DNA from 2 places in the Psychrobacillus sp. FSL H8-0483 genome. Region 1 is predicted to be linked to the other one. Evidence: a T-box and tRNA genes for the amino acid it is inferred to sense, from the RefSeq annotation. Region 1 holds a T-box; the other holds one or more tRNA genes.
The links. A T-box is a leader RNA that pairs with one kind of tRNA and senses whether it is charged. The one in region 1 lies ahead of tyrS (tyrosine--tRNA ligase), so its partner is inferred to be a tRNA-Tyr.

Region 1 (4,135 bases):
CATAACCCGATTTGTCTTTATTTATATAAATTTCTAACAAATCCCCTTCTTTTGCATCTATTGTAAACTTTTCTTTTAAAATAACTAGCTTGTTGGCTTTATTATTTTTTCCGAAAAGTATTACAAAAAAATCATCGAAATGATCTAATACATACTTATTTGATTCCACCACGAACAGCTCCTCGATCTTTTAATAAAATTATTAATTAATATATAAAATAACAATATTTTATTTTATTTTTAATGTAAATTTGTCCACATTTATTATTCTATACTATCTCATACTCTTTTATCATCTATTTTGATTAACTTTTAAATTTTAATTAATATTTACCATACAAATAACCTATTAAAGTAAACACAAGAAAATTATAGAAATAAATTAGGAGGATAAATGTGGTAAATAGCAAAAAAATGCTTTAAACAGGTTAGAACAGTATGAATTATTATCTATAGATTTAAAAAGCTACTTCCCAATATTATGAGAAGTAGCTTTTAATTTATACAAATTTAATCATTTTATAGTTTTTCTTTCCTCTTCGAATAATCATAAATTCATCCTCGAGGCGGTCATTTTTACCTATTATATATCCAACATCTGTTATTTTTTCACCATTGACTGAAATAGCTCCATTTGTCACATCTTCACGCCCCTGTCTTTTAGAGGGCGAGACGCTAGCTTCTACAATAAAGTCTACAATATTTTTTTCTTCTTTTGACATCTCCACGGAAGGTACATCTTTAAACGCATCCTTCATTTCTTCTGCATTCAGTTCCTTCAAATTTCCACTGAACAATGCTTGTGAAATACGAATCGCTTGGTCTAATGCTTCCTGACCATGTATTAAACGAGTCATTTCTTCTGCAAGTGTAATTTGTGCTTTTCGTAAATGCGGCTCGTTTTGTACCGTTACTTCCAGCGCTTCAATTTCACTACGTTCCAAGAATGTGAAAATTTTCAAGTATTTAATCACATCTGAATCAGCTGTATTAATCCAGAACTGGTAAAACTCATACGGAGAGGTCTTTTTCGCATCTAACCAGACAGAACCAGATGCCGATTTACCGAATTTCGTTCCGTCTGCTTTTGTTACAAGCGGGATTGTTATGCCAAATGCTTTTGTTTCTTCTTCATGTGTTTTGCGAATCACTTCTAACCCTGTTGTTATATTCCCCCATTGGTCAGACCCACCAACTTGCACACGGCAGCCGTAATGATTAAATAAATGATTGAAATCAATACCTTGAATTAGGGTGTACGTAAATTCTGTAAAGGAAAGCCCTGTATCTAAGCGAGAAGCGATGGAATCTTTTCCTAACATGTAATTAATATTCACTAGTTTTCCGAAATCTCTAAGAAACTCGATTACATTCATTGATCCAATCCAATCACGGTTATTAACCATTTGTGCACCATTTTCTGATTGGAAGTCAAAAATTTGCTCCATTTGCGTTTTAATACCTTGAACATTTTTGTCAATTTGTTCTGTAGTTTGCAGTTGACGCTCCTCTGACCGACCAGATGGATCTCCTATCATACCAGTTGCTCCACCAACTAAAAGTATTGGACGATGACCATGTAGTTGAAAACGTCTTAAAGTAAGTAACGGTACAATGTGTCCAATATGCATGCTATCAGCAGTAGGGTCTACTCCACAGTACAAGGAAATTTTTTCATTGGATAATAGCTCTTCCATCCCCTCTTTATCTGTCTGCTGATACAATAGCCCTCTCCAAGATAAATCTTCTAATAATGAATTTGTCATTTGTAACTCCTCCTTTAAAATAAAATGCTCTGTTAAACTACATTGTTGTTATTTGACAGAATCCGCTTGCTTCCCGCGGGGGAACCGACAAGCCCCCTCGACTGCGCCTGCAGGGTCTCTTCTCGCTCGCTTTCCTGCAGGAGTCTGCGCTGATTCTACCGCAAATTATAGGTTAAAAAACAACAGCATAATTTAACAGAGCCAAATAAAAAAAGCCCCTGCACGATATATATATCATGCAGGGACGCTTAGTTAATTAGCGCGGTACCACCCAGCTTGAAGGAGAGAAATCCTTCCGCTTCAATCACGATATCGTTGTGAGAACGTCTAACTCCAAGCCTGTAATTCGTTCTTATACACTGACTAGCTTTCACCAACCGCTAGCTCTCTATACAGTTTGTATAATAACTACTTCGGACTCTTCTTCGCTAAAATATATTTTTATTTTACCTAATTTAAAACGTATGTCAATAACTATCGTCTTATGATAAACGATTATGGTATAATAATTCATGATTTGGGGGTGGAATTTTAATGAATAAATGGATGGAGAAATTCCAATTTTACAAAGATAAGTTGGATACATGGCAATCAACAAATTGGGCAAAAAGCATACGAATTTCTTCCAGTGTTATATGGAACTTATGTTTACTATTCATTGTAGTAGGCCTTGCTCTTGGAATATTTGCTGCATCAGTTGCAGCTGGTTATTTCGCTTCACTAGTGAAAGAAGAACCGTTACGTGATAAAGAGGAAATGAGAGCTGCTGTATTTAACTATGAGGAAACCTCCGAAATTTACTTTGCCGAAAATGTCTATTTAGGTAAATTACGGACTGACCTTGAACGTACGGAAACCAAACTTTCCGCAGTTTCTCCTTACGTATTGGACGCTGTATTAGCAACCGAGGATGAATATTTTGAGGTGCATGATGGAATTGTACCAAAAGCGATTTTCCGTGGATTACTTCAAGATGTCTCGAATTCAGATACACAAACAGGTGGTTCTACACTAACACAACAATTAATTAAAAACCAAATATTAACGAACGAAGTATCTTATGAGCGAAAAGCAAAAGAAATCCTTTTAGCAATGCGTTTGGAAAAGTTTATGACAAAAGAAGAAATACTTGAAGCGTATTTAAACATTATTCCTTATGGTCGAAACGCTAATGGTCGAAATATTGCTGGAATTGAAACAGCTGCCAATGGAATATTTAATGTAAAAGCCATAGATTTAAGTTTGCCACAAGCTGCTTATATTGCTGGAATTCCTCAAGCTCCTTTCGCTTATACTCCTTTTAGACAAGGAGGGGTATTAAAAGAAGCAAAGGCATTACAACCTGGAATAGATCGGATGAAAACAGTACTATTTCGGATGAAAGAAACAGGTTATATTACAGAAGAAGAATATAACTCTGCTATAAAATATGATATTACAAAAGATTTTAGACAACCTGAAATTTTACCAGAAGAAAAATATCCATGGTTAACTATTGAAATAGAAAACAGAGTAAAGGATATTTTAAGAGGACAATTAGCAGAGAAAGATGGTATTGATCCGGAACGATTAAAAGTCGAATCTAAACTCTATGAAAAATATGATATTATAGCACAACGAGCAGTGAGTACAGGTGGATACCGCATTCATACAACAATTGATAGAGAGATGTATGAAACTATGCTTAAAGTAAGAGATGAGTTCGAAACCTATGGGCATACTCACACGAAAGAAGTAAAGGATCCAAATACAGGTGAGATGATCATGCAAGACTATCCTGTACAGGTAGGAAGCATGCTTATCGAAAATGGAACAGGTAGAATCTTGTCCTTCCTTGGAGGACGTGATTATAATGTAGAAAAGTACAATCACGCTACTCAAGCCGTTCGATCTATGGGGTCTACGATTAAACCATTATTAGTGTACGCTCCTGCTATTGAATATGGTGTTATTGGTGCAGGAAGTCCAGTAGTCGATGTCAAACTAGAAGATTTAAGCAGTACAACATGGACAAAATCACCTTCGAATTATACGACTGAGCAAGAAAAAGGAATTATATCAGCACGTGAAGCTTTAACGACATCACAAAACCTATCGACAATTCGCCTTTATGATTTGATCATGGATAGAAAGCCTACTGATTTCTTATATAAAATGGGCTTTGAACATATCAACGAGAACGAATATGCGAACCATGCCCTATCGATTGGTGGAATGGACAATGGTGCAAGTGTAGAAGAAAATACAAACGCCTATGGAACATTTGCAAACAATGGGCAATTTATCGATGCGTATATGATTGAAAAGATTGAAGATGTGGAAGGAAATATTATCTATCAGCATGAAATAGAACCAGTCGAAGTATTCAG
Region 2 (4,135 bases), 990 kb from region 1:
TGTGTTGATAATAAAAAAAAGAAAAAGCAGACAAGTGTCTGCTTTATAGATTAAAAACAAAATTTATATTCAAAAGTAAGTGTTTAAACTAAACTCTCCCCAAACAAAGAGCCCATAAGCGCAACTGCAACATCTGCTGTTTTATTTTTTTCATCTAATATTGGGTTTACTTCTACAAATTCAGCAGATGTAATGAGATTGGACGAGTACAGCATTTCCATTGCTAAATGACTTTCGCGATAGCTGATGCCTCCTGGGACAGGAGTGCCGACACCTGGTGTATAAAGTGGGTCTATTCCATCTAAGTCTAAAGACAGATGTACACCATCTACTTCGCGCTCTTGGAAATACGCAATCGTTTGGTTCATCACTTCTGTCATCCCAAGCTTATCGATTTCATGCATGGAAAAGACTTTGATGCCTTTTTCTTTAATTAATTCTCGCTCTCCTGGATCCACAGAACGCGCACCAATGATTACGATATTTTCTGGTTTAACTTTTGGAGAATATTTACGAATGTTGACTAAATCTTCATGACCTAATCCGATACTTATTGCAAGCGGCATCCCATGTATATTTCCTGATGGAGAAGTTTCCGCAGTATTTAAATCCGCATGTGCATCATACCAAATAACACCAAGATTTTTGTAGCGATCCGCAAGACCAGCAAGTGTCCCGATAGCAATACTATGATCGCCACCAAGTACTAGTGGGAATTGCCCTTCTACTAAAACTTCGTGCACTTTATTTGCTAGTGCAGCATTTCCCTCAATAACTTCTTCTAAGTTACGTAAATGGGTATTAGGAGATTGTTCTTTTCTAGTATGACTTATCGGAATATCGCCTTCATCTTTCACAGAATGACCAAGATCTTTTAGACGTTCGACTACCCCTGCATAACGAATCGCACTTGGCCCCATATCAACCCCACGTCTATTTTGTCCAAGGTCCATTGGTACTCCTATAATAGATAGATTTAACTTTTTCATTATTATTACCCCTTTCAGTTCATACATCTATTGTAATTCCCAATAGGTAGTTGGCTCAACCTCACAATATTATGAGTATTTATTCATTAATTGAACAAGTTGACCTTTTACTTCGGACCATTCGCTATCTACAACGGAATAAACGACCGCATTTCTCATGGTACCATTAGATCGTATTCGTTCATTGCGTAGTATCCCTTCTTTTATACCACCTATTCGTTCTATTGCTCGCTGTGAAGCTATATTTTGCTCATCTGTTTTAAATTGAACACGAAACATTTCTAATGTCTCAAAACAATATTTCAAAAGCAAGTATTTGCATACCGTATTCACATGCGTGCGCTGAAATTTTTTAGCGTAAAAAGTGGAGCCTATTTCACAAGCATGATTGGTGTGATCTATGCCGTAAATACGGGTAGTACCCATTATTTCTTTTGTGTTTGTGTCTTCCACCACAAATGCAAAAGCAGTTTTATCGATTCTCATTTGTTTAATACCAACTTGCAGCCATTTCTCAAGTTGCTCTAGATTTTCAATTTTATTCAACATAAATTCAAAAATTTCGGGTTCATAAAGTTCCCATAGAAACGGAAAATCCATTTGTGTTAATGGTCGAAGGGTTACGTCCCCATAGATAATTGTTTCTCCCAAAACTCAACACCTCGCATTTTTTATTTCATCATAACGATAAGTAGGTAATATTGAAAAGAATTTTTTTTTTGGAGAAACAAGGAATATTCCGTTAAAAGGCAAGAAAAAACCCTTTCCAAGTACTTTGGAAAGGGTTACTTTAATATAAAATTATGGAGCCTAGCGGGATCGAACCGCTGACCTCCTGCGTGCAAGGCAGGCGCTCTCCCAGCTGAGCTAAGGCCCCTAAATCATAAAAGCTTTGTAAGGTCATGGCTGGGGTACCTGGATTCGAACCAGGGCATGACGGAATCAAAATCCGTTGCCTTACCGCTTGGCTATACCCCAATAAACTGGTGGAGGGGGACGGATTCGAACCGCCGAACCCTAAGGAGCGGATTTACAGTCCGCCGCGTTTAGCCACTTCGCTACCCCTCCAAAGCTAAGTATATAAATAATATGGTGGAGGATGACGGGCTCGAACCGCCGACCCTCTGCTTGTAAGGCAGATGCTCTCCCAGCTGAGCTAATCCTCCTGGGTTTTAGAAATTGTCCAATAAGAAAAACCGGACAATAATGATAATAACATACTTTTCACTTAAGGACAAGTACTTTTTTTAAGAAAGCTTCCAACCGGATTTGAACCGGTGACCTCTTCCTTACCATGGAAGCACTCTACCTACTGAGCTATGGAAGCAAAAAAAAATGGCTCCGAAGGTAGGACTCGAACCTACGACCAATCGATTAACAGTCGATTGCTCTACCACTGAGCTACTTCGGAACGTATTATCTAATTAAAGTACAAATATAATTATAGCAAGTCTACTATAAATTTCAAGCAATTTTTTTATTTTTTTCCTAATTTATAATGTGAAATTAATTGAAGTGAAAAAGAAGGATAAACTGGTCGGTCGAAGGGATGACTATGAACTATTTTTTGAATAAAACCACTTGAAATAAGTATCCTTAAGGAAATATTTTTAAAAAGAGAGTAGCTTTTCTTACCGTAACTGGATGAACGAGACTATATCCTGAGTTGAATCGAGACCAAATGACGCATAACCAAGACCTATCCAACCAAATAAAAAAACATCAATAAAGAAGTTACCTATTTCCCAGTAATGACCTCTTGGTGCCCAGCGTAGTCCAACTCTTGAAGGGGGAAACTCCCAATTAACACCGGTACAAAGCTAACCTACCGCGTTCAGGCTGCGAAAGTAAATGGACGGCAGATTTCTTCATCGTATGTAGTCATTCGGTTCTAACGTAGTCTATAAGCTCCGAGCCTCTCTGCTTGCTTCTTCGAACTCTTTGCCCCTCCTACGCTTTTTTATAAATAAAATAGATGTTTCCTTCGGTCTTCTTTTTCGAACACAAAAGAAGTCGTTACCGATTTCTCGGTAACGACTTCTTAGTGCCCAGCGACGTCCTACTCTTGCAGGGGGAAACCCCCAACTACCATCGGCGCTGAAGAGCTTAACTTCCGTGTTCGGTATGGGAACGGGTGTGACCTCTTCGCCATCATCACTAGACCTTGAGTTGTTCACTCAAAACTGGATAAAAGACATTGAATTCTTCAAATTCTATTTTGGTTAAGTCCTCGATCGATTAGTATTCGTCAGCTGCACGTGTCGCCACGCTTCCACCCCGAACCTATCTACCTCATCGTCTTTGAGGGATCTTACTTACTTGCGTAATGGGAAATCTCATCTTGAGGGGGGCTTCGTGCTTAGATGCTTTCAGCACTTATCCCGTCCACACATAGCTACCCAGCGATGCTCTTGGCAGAACAACTGGTACACCAGCGGTGTGTCCATCCCGGTCCTCTCGTACTAAGGACAGCTCCTCTCAAATTTCCTACGCCCACGACGGATAGGGACCGAACTGTCTCACGACGTTCTGAACCCAGCTCGCGTACCGCTTTAATGGGCGAACAGCCCAACCCTTGGGACCGACTACAGCCCCAGGATGCGATGAGCCGACATCGAGGTGCCAAACCTCCCCGTCGATGTGGACTCTTGGGGGAGATAAGCCTGTTATCCCCGGGGTAGCTTTTATCCGTTGAGCGATGGCCCTTCCATGCGGAACCACCGGATCACTAAGCCCGTCTTTCGACCCTGCTCGACTTGTAGGTCTCGCAGTCAAGCTCCCTTCTGCCTTTACACTCTTCGAATGATTTCCAACCATTCTGAGGGAACCTTTGGGCGCCTCCGTTACACTTTAGGAGGCGACCGCCCCAGTCAAACTACCCGCCTGACACTGTCTCCTACCCGGGTTACGGGTATGGGTTAGAATTTCAATACAACCAGGGCAGTATCCCACCGACGCCTCCTCCGAAGCTGGCGCTCCGGGCTCTAAGGCTCCTGCCTATCCTGTACAAGTTGCACCAAAATTCAATATCAAGCTATAGTAAAGCTCCACGGGGTCTTTCCGTCCTGTCGCGGGTAACCTGCATCTTCACAGGTACTATAATTTCACCGAGTCTCTCGTTGAGACAGTGCCCAGATCGTTACGCC

Region 2: it has a tRNA-Tyr gene. The T-box ahead of tyrS (tyrosine--tRNA ligase) is inferred to sense a tRNA for this amino acid. The anticodon was not compared.

Annotation. Positions count from the first base shown of each region.
Region 1 covers NZ_CP152052.1:2,933,281-2,937,415, forward strand. Annotated here, with positions in the region: gene MHB48_RS14040 (hypothetical protein) at 1-169, opposite strand, end outside; gene tyrS (tyrosine--tRNA ligase) at 501-1,766, opposite strand; T-box leader at 2,004-2,201, opposite strand; gene MHB48_RS14050 (transglycosylase domain-containing protein) at 2,313-4,135, shown strand, end outside.
Region 2 covers NZ_CP152052.1:3,927,766-3,931,900, forward strand. Annotated here, with positions in the region: gene rocF (arginase) at 84-989, opposite strand; gene MHB48_RS19235 (GNAT family protein) at 1,059-1,640, opposite strand; tRNA gene MHB48_RS19240 (tRNA-Ala) at 1,794-1,866, opposite strand; tRNA gene MHB48_RS19245 (tRNA-Gln) at 1,893-1,967, opposite strand; tRNA gene MHB48_RS19250 (tRNA-Tyr) at 1,974-2,057, opposite strand; tRNA gene MHB48_RS19255 (tRNA-Val) at 2,080-2,155, opposite strand; tRNA gene MHB48_RS19260 (tRNA-Thr) at 2,244-2,316, opposite strand; tRNA gene MHB48_RS19265 (tRNA-Asn) at 2,326-2,400, opposite strand; rRNA gene rrf (5S ribosomal RNA) at 3,036-3,151, opposite strand; rRNA gene MHB48_RS19275 (23S ribosomal RNA) at 3,208-4,135, opposite strand, start outside.